2 regions of the Rhizobium sp. Root1204 genome follow, and region 1 is predicted to be linked to the other one. Evidence: predicted binding sites of a transcription regulator. Region 1 holds the regulator's gene; the other holds the start of a gene.
What was found. The regulator PhoB, encoded in region 1, activates phosphate uptake and scavenging genes when phosphate is short. The targets are predictions, from matches to a motif close to TGTCATNNANCTGTCAT.

Region 2: the regulator PhoB is predicted to act here: its motif matches at 949-965, upstream of ASC96_RS08990 (DUF2794 domain-containing protein).

The regions. Positions count from the first base shown of each region.
Region 1 is NZ_LMCZ01000001.1:296,889-301,659, forward strand. Features, by position in the region: gene argF (ornithine carbamoyltransferase) at 1-580, opposite strand, end outside; gene ASC96_RS01420 (aspartate aminotransferase family protein) at 626-1,825, opposite strand; gene ASC96_RS01425 (GcrA family cell cycle regulator) at 2,259-2,792, shown strand; gene ASC96_RS01430 (VOC family protein) at 2,806-3,183, shown strand; gene phoB (phosphate regulon transcriptional regulator PhoB) at 3,204-3,887, opposite strand; gene phoU (phosphate signaling complex protein PhoU) at 3,995-4,708, opposite strand.
Region 2 is NZ_LMCZ01000006.1:307,119-311,889, reverse strand. Features, by position in the region: gene ASC96_RS08995 (thioredoxin family protein) at 1-594, shown strand, start outside; gene ASC96_RS08990 (DUF2794 domain-containing protein) at 986-1,393, shown strand; gene ASC96_RS08985 (GNAT family N-acetyltransferase) at 1,395-1,952, opposite strand; gene ASC96_RS08980 (Bax inhibitor-1/YccA family protein) at 2,088-2,831, opposite strand; gene ASC96_RS08975 (ABC transporter permease) at 3,056-4,771, opposite strand, start outside.

The DNA.
Region 1 (4,771 bases):
GGATCTTGTCGTCAGGCTCCGAACCGAGCGGCACAGCCATGTTCATCCGGTAGCCGAACTGCGCCGAGCCTTCGATGAAGGAGTGCAGCACGTTGTTGCCGTCGCCGGTCCAGGCAATCGTCTTGCCCTTTACCGGGCCTGCATGCTCCTCGAACGTCATGATATCGGCCATGATCTGGCAGGGATGCGTCGCATCCGTCAGTCCGTTGATCACCGGCACGGTGGCATGCTCGGCCAGTTCCAGCAGCCGATTGTGATCAGTGGTGCGGATCATGATCGCATCGACATAGCGCGAAAGAACCTTGGCGGTATCGCCGATGGTTTCGGCGCGACCGAGCTGCATTTCGGTGCCGGACAGGAACAACGTCTCGCCGCCAAGCTGGCGCATACCGACATCAAAGGACACGCGGGTGCGCGTCGAAGGCTTTTCGAAGATCATCGCCAGCATCTTGCCGGCCAGCGGCTTTTCAGCGGTGCCGGCCTTGGTGGCAGCCTTGCGCACGCGGGCGTCTTCGATGATCGACCGCAAGTCGGTTGTCGTCATGGCAGAAAGATCGAGAAAGTGTCTGGTACCGGCCATTCTATTCAGAGTCCTGTGTTTTTCAGCGTGTCAGTGAAGCGTCGTTCAGGCCGATGCCTGTCGTCGCTCCGCTGTCAGCTGTTCGGCGGCGCGCTCGAGACGCGCCAGGCCTTCACGGGCTTCCTCGGCCGTCGTCACCAGTGGCGGCAGCAGGCGGATAACGTTTTCGCCCGCTGGTACCGCCAGCAGCCGTTCGGCACGGATGGCCTTCAGGAGATCGGCAGACGGCACCTTGGCCTTGATGCCGAGCATCAGGCCCTCGCCACGGATTTCCTCAATAATCTCGGGGAAACGATCGGCAAGTGAAGCAAGCCCCTGGCGGAAGACCAGCGAGACATCGCGGACGTGCTGGAGAAAATCATCGGCCATGATGACATCCATCACGGCATTGCCGACAGCCATGGCCAGCGGATTGCCGCCATAGGTCGAGCCGTGGGTGCCCGCGACCATGCCGGAGGCTGCCTCTGCCGTGGCAAGGCAGGCGCCGAGCGGGAAGCCACCGCCGATACCCTTGGCAACCGCCATGATATCCGGCGTTACGCCCGCCCATTCATAGGCAAAAAGCTTGCCAGTGCGGCCGACACCGGACTGGACCTCATCGAGGATGAGCAGCAGGCCATACTCGTCACAGAGCGCACGCAGTTCCTGCAGGAATTCCTTCGAAACGGTGCGGATACCACCCTCACCCTGGATCGGCTCGATCAGGATCGCGGCAGTCTCTTCGCTGATGGCAGCCTTCAGGGCGCCCATGTCGCCAAACGGCACCTGATAGAAACCCGGCGCCTTGGGGCCGAAGCCTTCCAGGTACTTCGCCTGCCCACCGGCAGCGATGGTCGCCAGTGTGCGGCCGTGGAACGCGCCTTCAAAGGTAATGATGTGGAATTTTTCAGGCTGACCCTTGGCGAAATGATAGCGCCGCGCCGTCTTGATCGCGCATTCGAGCGCTTCTGCACCGGAATTGGTGAAGAACACCTTGTCGGCGAACGTCGCTTCCGTCAGGCGGCGGCTGAGGCTTTCCTGGCCGGGGACTTCATAGAGATTTGACAGGTGCCAGACCTTGTCCGCCTGCTCCTTCAATGCCGATACAAGATGCGGATGTGCATGACCGAGCGAATTGACCGCCACACCGGCGGCGAAATCGAGATAACGGGTGCCGTCCTCAGCAATCAGCCAGACGCCTTCGCCGCGCTCAAACCGCAAGGGTGCGCGTGCATATGTGTCATAAAGCGGCGTGGCATCGGCCATGGCGCATGTCTCCTCAAACCATCACGGCCATTGTATAAACGGCGCCGTCAACAAGGCTGTGACCAGCCCATAAAAAATCAAAATGCCGCCTTTCGGCGGCAATGGCACTATCTTCACTTCGCAATGCGATGTCAACAAAAGCCCATGATTTCCAGCAATTCGCGGATATACAGCGGCCGCAAATTTTTTAGCCGGATACCCTTGCAAAAATGCCACGCATCGCAAGCAAGTTGGGGAAAACTCGGAAATCGATTCGGTGGGATTCTCCGGACTCTTGTCAGGGAGTCCCACGGGCTCTACGTTAAGAAATAATTACTAGAACGCATGCGGCGGACCTAGTCACCAAAAGTGTTATCGCGTTTCAGCCTCGGGTTACACCCAGGGCTCGGTGGAGGATTCGACCATCACCAACGCTGGGAATGGAGACAAGACCATGAACTGGACTGACGAGCGGGTCGAAAAACTCAAGAAATTGTGGGCCGAAGGCTTGAGCGCGAGCCAGATCGCAGCACAGCTCGGCGGCGTCAGCCGTAATGCCGTCATCGGCAAGGTTCACCGTCTCTGCCTGCCCGGCCGCGCAAAGGCTGGTGGCAGCACGGCAACGGCCCGCGTCAAGCGCCCGGCACCTTCCGCCGCACCACGCGCACCGAACTATACCGCATCGCGCATCACCGCCACCCGCACAGTGACCCGCACCACCGGTGCGACCGTCATGAAGGAAGAGGTGGAAATCGACGCGATCGAGAATCTGGAGACAGCACCGGCTGGCAACAACGTTGTTATTCCGATGTCTCGCCGTCTGGTCCTGACCGAGCTGACCGACCGTACCTGCAAGTGGCCGATCGGCGATCCGATGAAGGACGAGTTTCACTTCTGCGGCAACGATTCCCCGGACACTTCGCCGTACTGCACCTTCCACGCCAAGCTGGCCTACCAGCCGTCCGGCGAGCGCCGCCGGGCACGCTAAGGCCGGATCGGCCGTGCGTTTTGTCAATCCCATCCCGTTTGTACGGGATATCAGCATCTCGAAAATCTTCTATAGCGAGATGCTGGGATTGGCAGTCAGCCGTGATTTCGGCAATTTCGTCTTATTTGAAACGGGATTTGCCATCCATGATGGCAAATCCCTCGAAACGACGGTCTGGGGACAGCCGTCAGACGTTTCCGGGCCGTACGGCCGTCAAAATATCCTGCTCTATTTCGAACATGATGATCTGGATGCGCTTTTCGGGCGCATCGGCAGCCTTGTAAACCTCATCCACCCCATCGAGACGCAGGCTTGGGGCCAGAGGGTTTTCCGCTTCTACGATCCGGATGGTCACGCCATCGAGATTGGAGAACCGCTCGGCAACGCCTGACGGTTCTTTCCTGTACGATTTCAGCTTTCCAGGGAATAGCCCGCGCCGCGCACTGTACGGATCACGTCCTGCATATTGGAAAAGTTCAATGCTTTGCGCAGGCGGCCGACATGGACGTCGACGGTGCGTTCATCGACATAGATATCGTGGCCCCAGACGCCATCCAGCAGCTGTGAACGCGAAAAGACCCGGCCCGGCGATGCCATGAAGAATTCCAAGAGACGGAACTCCGTCGGCCCGAGACGGACCTCGCGCGTCTTGCGGTGGACACGGTGGGTTTCGCGGTCGAGTTCGATATCGCCGCACTTCAGCAGCGTCGACAGCACTTCCGGCTTGGCGCGGCGCAACATCGCCTTCACCCGCGCCATCAGTTCCGGCGTCGAGAACGGCTTGACGACGTAATCGTCGGCGCCCGTAGCCAGACCGCGAACACGCTCACTCTCTTCGCCACGCGCTGTCAGCATGATGATCGGTAGCCGTTCGGTTTCCGGACGCTGGCGCAGCCGGCGGCACAGTTCGATCCCGGAAACACCCGGCAACATCCAATCGAGGATCAGGAGATCGGGCAGACGTTCCTGCAGGCGCATTTCCGCCTCGTCGCCACGGTTGATGGTGTCGACTTCGAACCCTTCGGCCTCGAGATTGTATCGGAGGAGGACGCTCAGCGCCTCTTCGTCTTCAACAACGGCAATTCTTGGCAACATTCAGTTCTGCTCCTTGGCGTCCGGCCGGATGGCCGGAGGCGTGCCGAGCGGCTCCAGCGGCCGCTCGCGCGATCATTGCGTAAGAATTTACTTACTTTCTCAGGCGATCAGTTGCCGATCGCACCGACCGTATTGGCTGTGTCGTCCTTTGGACGTTCGCCAGCCGGCTGCGCGCCGGTCGCCATGTAGTAGATTGTTTCGGCGATATTGGTGGCATGGTCGCCGATGCGCTCGATGTTCTTGGCGCAGAACAGAAGATGCGTGCACGGCGTGATGTTACGCGGGTCTTCCATCATGTAGGTCAGGAGTTCGCGGAACAGCGACGTGTAGATCGCGTCGATCTCGTTGTCGCGTTCGCGGATGCTATTGGCCTTTTCCGGCGAGCGGGAGGCATAGACATCGAGCACTTCCTTGAGCTGAACGAGCGCAAGCTCGGCCAGATGCTCCAGACCACGGGCCAGTTGGCGCGGCAGGCTGGCGCTCGCGACCGCGATGACGCGCTTGGCGTTGTTCTTGCCAAGGTCACCGACCCGTTCAAGATCGGCGGCAATGCGGATCGATCCCATGATTTCGCGCAGGTCGGCAGCCATCGGCTGGCGCTTGGCGATGGTGACAATGGCCTTTTCGCCGATCTGGCGTTCGGCCTCGTCGAGAATGGCGTCGTCGGAAATGACCTTCTGGGCAAGCGCCAGGTCGGAATTGACCAAGGCGCGTACGGATTCGGCCACCATCTGTTCGGCCAGACCGCCCATCTCGGAGATGCGCCGGGTCAGGTACTTCAGATCTTCGTCGTAGACGGAAGCAATGTGCGTAGACATGATTGTTTTTCCTTGCGATCACAATCCGGGTTGGAAGACCACCACCCTGCCCTCATGACAGGGTGG
Region 2 (4,771 bases), on a different contig from region 1:
CTGATCGACGACGGCAAGGTCGTTGCGCTCTCCTATCACGTCGACTACTGGAACTATCTCGGCTGGGCCGACACTTTGGCCTCGAAGGACAACACTGCCCGGCAATATGCCTATGCGAAGATGTTCGGCCGCAGCGGTGTCTACACGCCTCAAGCAGTGCTCAACGGCCGCGACCATATCAACGGCGCCGATATCGACGGGATCAACAGCCGCCTCTCCGCGATGAATTCGGCGGGACAGGGCCTCGCCGTACCGGTCGCCGCCAATGTCAGCAAGGATGAGATCGATATCAAGATCGGGGCAGGCACCGGCAAGGCCAATGTCGTCGTCGTTTATTTCAACCGGCAGCAACTTGTCGATGTGAAGAAGGGCGAAAACAGCGGCAAAAAGATTTCCTACTGGCACTCCGTCCGCGATGTCCAGACGATCGGCATGTGGGATGGCAAGCCTGCCAATTTCGTTCTGCCGGCTTCCATCCTCAACGAGGGTGAAAACGGCGGCTGTGCCGTGCTTCTGCAAAAGATGAAAGACAGTGAGACACCTGGCGCCATCGTCGGCGCTGTGACTGTCATGGCGGATAAAGCCGCCAATTGACACATAGTCTGGTTCGGCCCGGCAGCATCGAGGGGCTGGGGCTGAGGGTTCGAAGATGCCGGACCGAACCGGCCACGTTTCGCAGGTGCAAGCAGCACCCGATCGACATGGCATCAGGAGCAACCGCGCCCGATGGACGCTTTGGCTAGCCACTCCATTGCTGCACCCGTTTGCGGCAGAAAAACCACAAACAGACATGCAGGCCGGTCACTCGGAAGGACTCCCTTGTGCCAGCGAGCGCGAGTGTCCTTGCCAATTGGGGCGCCGGTTTGTTTGAAATGCGGCAGGCGAAAAAAAGTCTTGGCCGACCGCTTCCGGCTTTGCGGCTTGCATTTCAGCCCCGGTCAGGCAAACTGTTATCGTCCTGTCACAATAAAAGGCCGGAGTACCGATGACTGATCAGCCGGATTTGCCGCAAGGCGAGACCCGTTCCGAAAGGCAGAAATCGTCCGATGTGGTTGTTAATCTGCACGAATACCGCAGCAGCAATCAGGACCAGCTTCCCATCACCTTCCACCGCCGCGAGCTTGATATGATCCTCAGGGTCTATGGCCGCATGGTCGGGGACGGAGAGTGGCGCGACTATGCCATGGACCACTTGCGCGACAAGGCGGTCTTCTCGGTTTTCAAGCGGTCTGGTGAAATGCCGCTGTTCCGGATCGAAAAGAATCCGAAATTGTCATCCAAGCAAGGCGCCTTCAGCGTCGTCAATACGCATGGCATGATCCTCAAGCGCGGTCACGACCTGCAGCAGGTCCTCAAAGTCTTCGACAAGATGCTGAAGCTCATCAAGACCTGAGTTAGGCTTGGTAGAGCGTGTCGGGGTAGATGCCCGGCTCCGGATCGGTCGTCAGCCCTTCGCCGAGTGGCAATTGCATGATGATGGTATCGAGCCAGCGGCCATGCTTGAAACCCGTGCCCTTCATCAATCCGCCATGCTCGAAACCAGCGGCGCGATGGACCGCGACGGAAGCTGGATGGGCACCGCCGATGACGGCGACCATCTGGCGGAATCCGAGTTGCGTACAGCGCCGGATCAATTCAGCCAGCAGCGCCTTGCCGACACCCTGGCCGCGGGCCTCGGGCGCCAGATAGATCGAATCCTCGACCATGAACCGATAGGCGGTGCGCGTGCGGAACGCTGACGCATAAGCATAGCCGAGGAGCACGCCCTGCGCATCGACAGCGGCGATATAAGGATAGCCGTTGCCGGTAATCGCAGAAAACCGCGACGCCATTTCCGGCTCGCCCGGTGGCGTCATCTCATAAGAGGCCACGCCGTTCAGAACCGAGTCCTGATAGATCGCGGTAATCGCGGCGATGTCTGAAAGGGTGGCGTCACGAAGCGTGAAGGGCATGGGCGGACCTGACTGAGAAAGGGCATTCTCCTCTGCCATATCGTATTCGTGCGTTCAAGCGAGTGCCCGCCATCGTTTTCCGGACAACAAAAAAGGCGGCCGAAGCCGCCTTTTCAGATGTATTCCAGTTCCAAGTTATTCCTTGTTTCCGAGGAAACGCAGCATGAACAGGAACAGGTTGATGAAGTCGAGATACAGCGTCAGCGCGCCCATGATGGCCTTGCGACCGGTGGCTTCGGCACCTTCTTCTTCGAAGTACATTTCCTTGATCTTCTGGGTATCGTAAGCCGTAAGGCCTGCGAAGATCAGAACACCGATAGCCGAGATCGCAAAATCAAGCGCCGACGAGGCGAGGAAGATATTGACGATCGAAGCGATGATCAGGCCGAAAAGGCCCATCATCAGGAACGAACCCATGCCGGACAGGCTACGCTTGGTGGTGTAGCCGTAGAGCGACAGGGCACCGAACGAAGCAGCCGTGACGAAGAACGTCTGGGTGATGCTCTGGCCGGTATAGATCATGAAGATCGACGACAGCGAGAGACCCATCAGACCGGCATAGACCCAGAAGGTCGTCTGCGCAGCGGATACGCTCATCGAGTTGATGCGGAAGCTCATGTAGAACACCAGAGCCAGCGGTGCGAGCATGATGACCCACTTCAGCGGGCTCACATAGATCGCCTGACCGAAGGCCGTCAGCTGTCCGTCCGCGAAAGCGAACTGAAATGCAGCATAGGCGGCGATACCGGTGATCGCCAGACCGAGGGCCATCAGGTTGTACACCTTGAGCATATAGGTGCGCAGACCTTCGTCGATTACGGCCCCCGCCTGTGCGCCGGCAGGCGACATTCGGGTTTGGTAGTTTCTAAGATCAGCCATTGTTTCCTCTTTAAAAGCCCCGGTTAAGTTTACGGTGTCGGGCGGTAAGGGCGCATCCATGACGGTGCAAGCCACTTGACCCAGGCGCCGCTGCGGGGCTCCAGCATGCCTAGGGTGAATATGATGTCGAAATACGACTTGCACAAGACCGGCAGCCCCTGGAATCAGCCGAAAAGCGGATTCTCAGGGCTTTCAGGGGCTAACGTTAACGGTTAACTGGGCGCTTAGAGCTCGCGTAGGACGGGTGCGGCCTTCTGACCGAGCACCCGCCAGGTGCCCGCCAGACCGAAACCGACCGTGACGATCAGGGCGACAGCCATGGTGATCAGCGCCACATCCGGCAGGAAAGAGGACGGCAAACTCATGATTTTGCTCACCACGAACCATGCCGCGACGCCACCGGCGAACAGCGCGAAGATCGCCGTCGATAGACCCAGCATGGCGTATTCGTAGCAGAAGGCGCGGATCAGCGTCGAGCGCGTCGCGCCCAGCGTCTTCAGCACCACAGCATCATGGGTGCGCGCCCGGTTGCCGGCCGCAAGTGCACCGGCAAGCACCAGAATGGACGCCACGAGCGCGACCGCAGCAGCGGCGCGAATAGCGGTTGCCAACTGGCCGACCAGCACGTTGATGATGTCGAGCGCGTCCTTGACCCGCACGCTGGTGATCGTCGGATAGGCATTGGTAATGGCTTTGAGGGTGGCCGCCTCCTCCTGCGCCGTCGCACCGGGATCGATCACGGTGGCCAGCCAGGCGTGGGGCGCCCCGGCAAAGGTGTTGGGCGAAAACACCATGACGAAATTGATCGACAGGGATTCCCACTCGACCTTGCGGAAATTGGCAATCCGAGCGGTCAGGTTACGGCCGAGCACGTTGACGGTGACGGTGTCGCCGATCTTCAGGCCCAGTTCACCGGCCTCTTCGGACGAAAACGACACCAGCGGTTCGCCGGTATAATCCGGTGTCCACCAGTCCCCTTCCGTCAACGTCGAATTTTCCGGCTTGTTCTTGGCATAGGTAATGCCCCGGTCACCGCGCAGCACCCACTGGCCGGCGGGCGGTACATTCATCTTCGTCACATCTTGGCCGTTGAAAGCGAGGATGCGGCCACGCAGCATCGGCACCTCGATGACCTTGCCCTCCGGCAAGCTTGTCTGCAGCAGCGAGCGAAAACCCTCAACCTCGGCGCTCTGGATATCGACAAAGAAGAAGTTCGGTGCCCGTTCCGGCAGGTTGCCGGTCAACTCGCGGCGAAGGTTACCGTCGATCAGCGCCAGCGTCACGAGAAGTGCCAGACCAAGGCCGAGCGACAAGACGACCGAAGGCGTCAGCGCGCCGGGACGATGAATGTTGCCGATGGCCAGCCTCAGAGCCGGCGAACTGACCCGCGGCGCCCGGCGGGCAAGCATGGCGACCAAAATGGCGACGCCGCGCAGCACCACAAACGAAAAGGCGATGGCGCCGAGGAAGGTCAGCGAAATCTTCCGGTCATAGGCGGTGAAGATGGCAAGGCCTGCAAGAGCGCCAAGGCAGAGGGCGGCGGCCACCAGATAGGGCCAGGACGGCAAACGAGCGCGCTCGAAGCCTTGCTCGCGGAACAGCGCGGTTGCCGGAACTTCGCGGGCATGACCGAGCGGCAGGATGGCGAAAGCAAGCGAGGTCAAAAGGCCGAACACGGCGGCAAGACCAAGGGCACCCGGATAGATCTGGAACGCCGTCGATACCGGCAGGACACCGGCAAGGAACTGCGCCGCGACAAACGGAATGAGCGCGCCAAGGACGAGCCCGATACCGATGCCGATAAAGGCAATCAGAAGGATCTGGATGAGATAGATGGTTGTGACCATCGAGGCGGGTGCACCGACGCATTTGAACGTGGCGATGACGCCGCGTTTGGAATCGAGATATGCGCGCACCGCATTGGCGACACCGACACCACC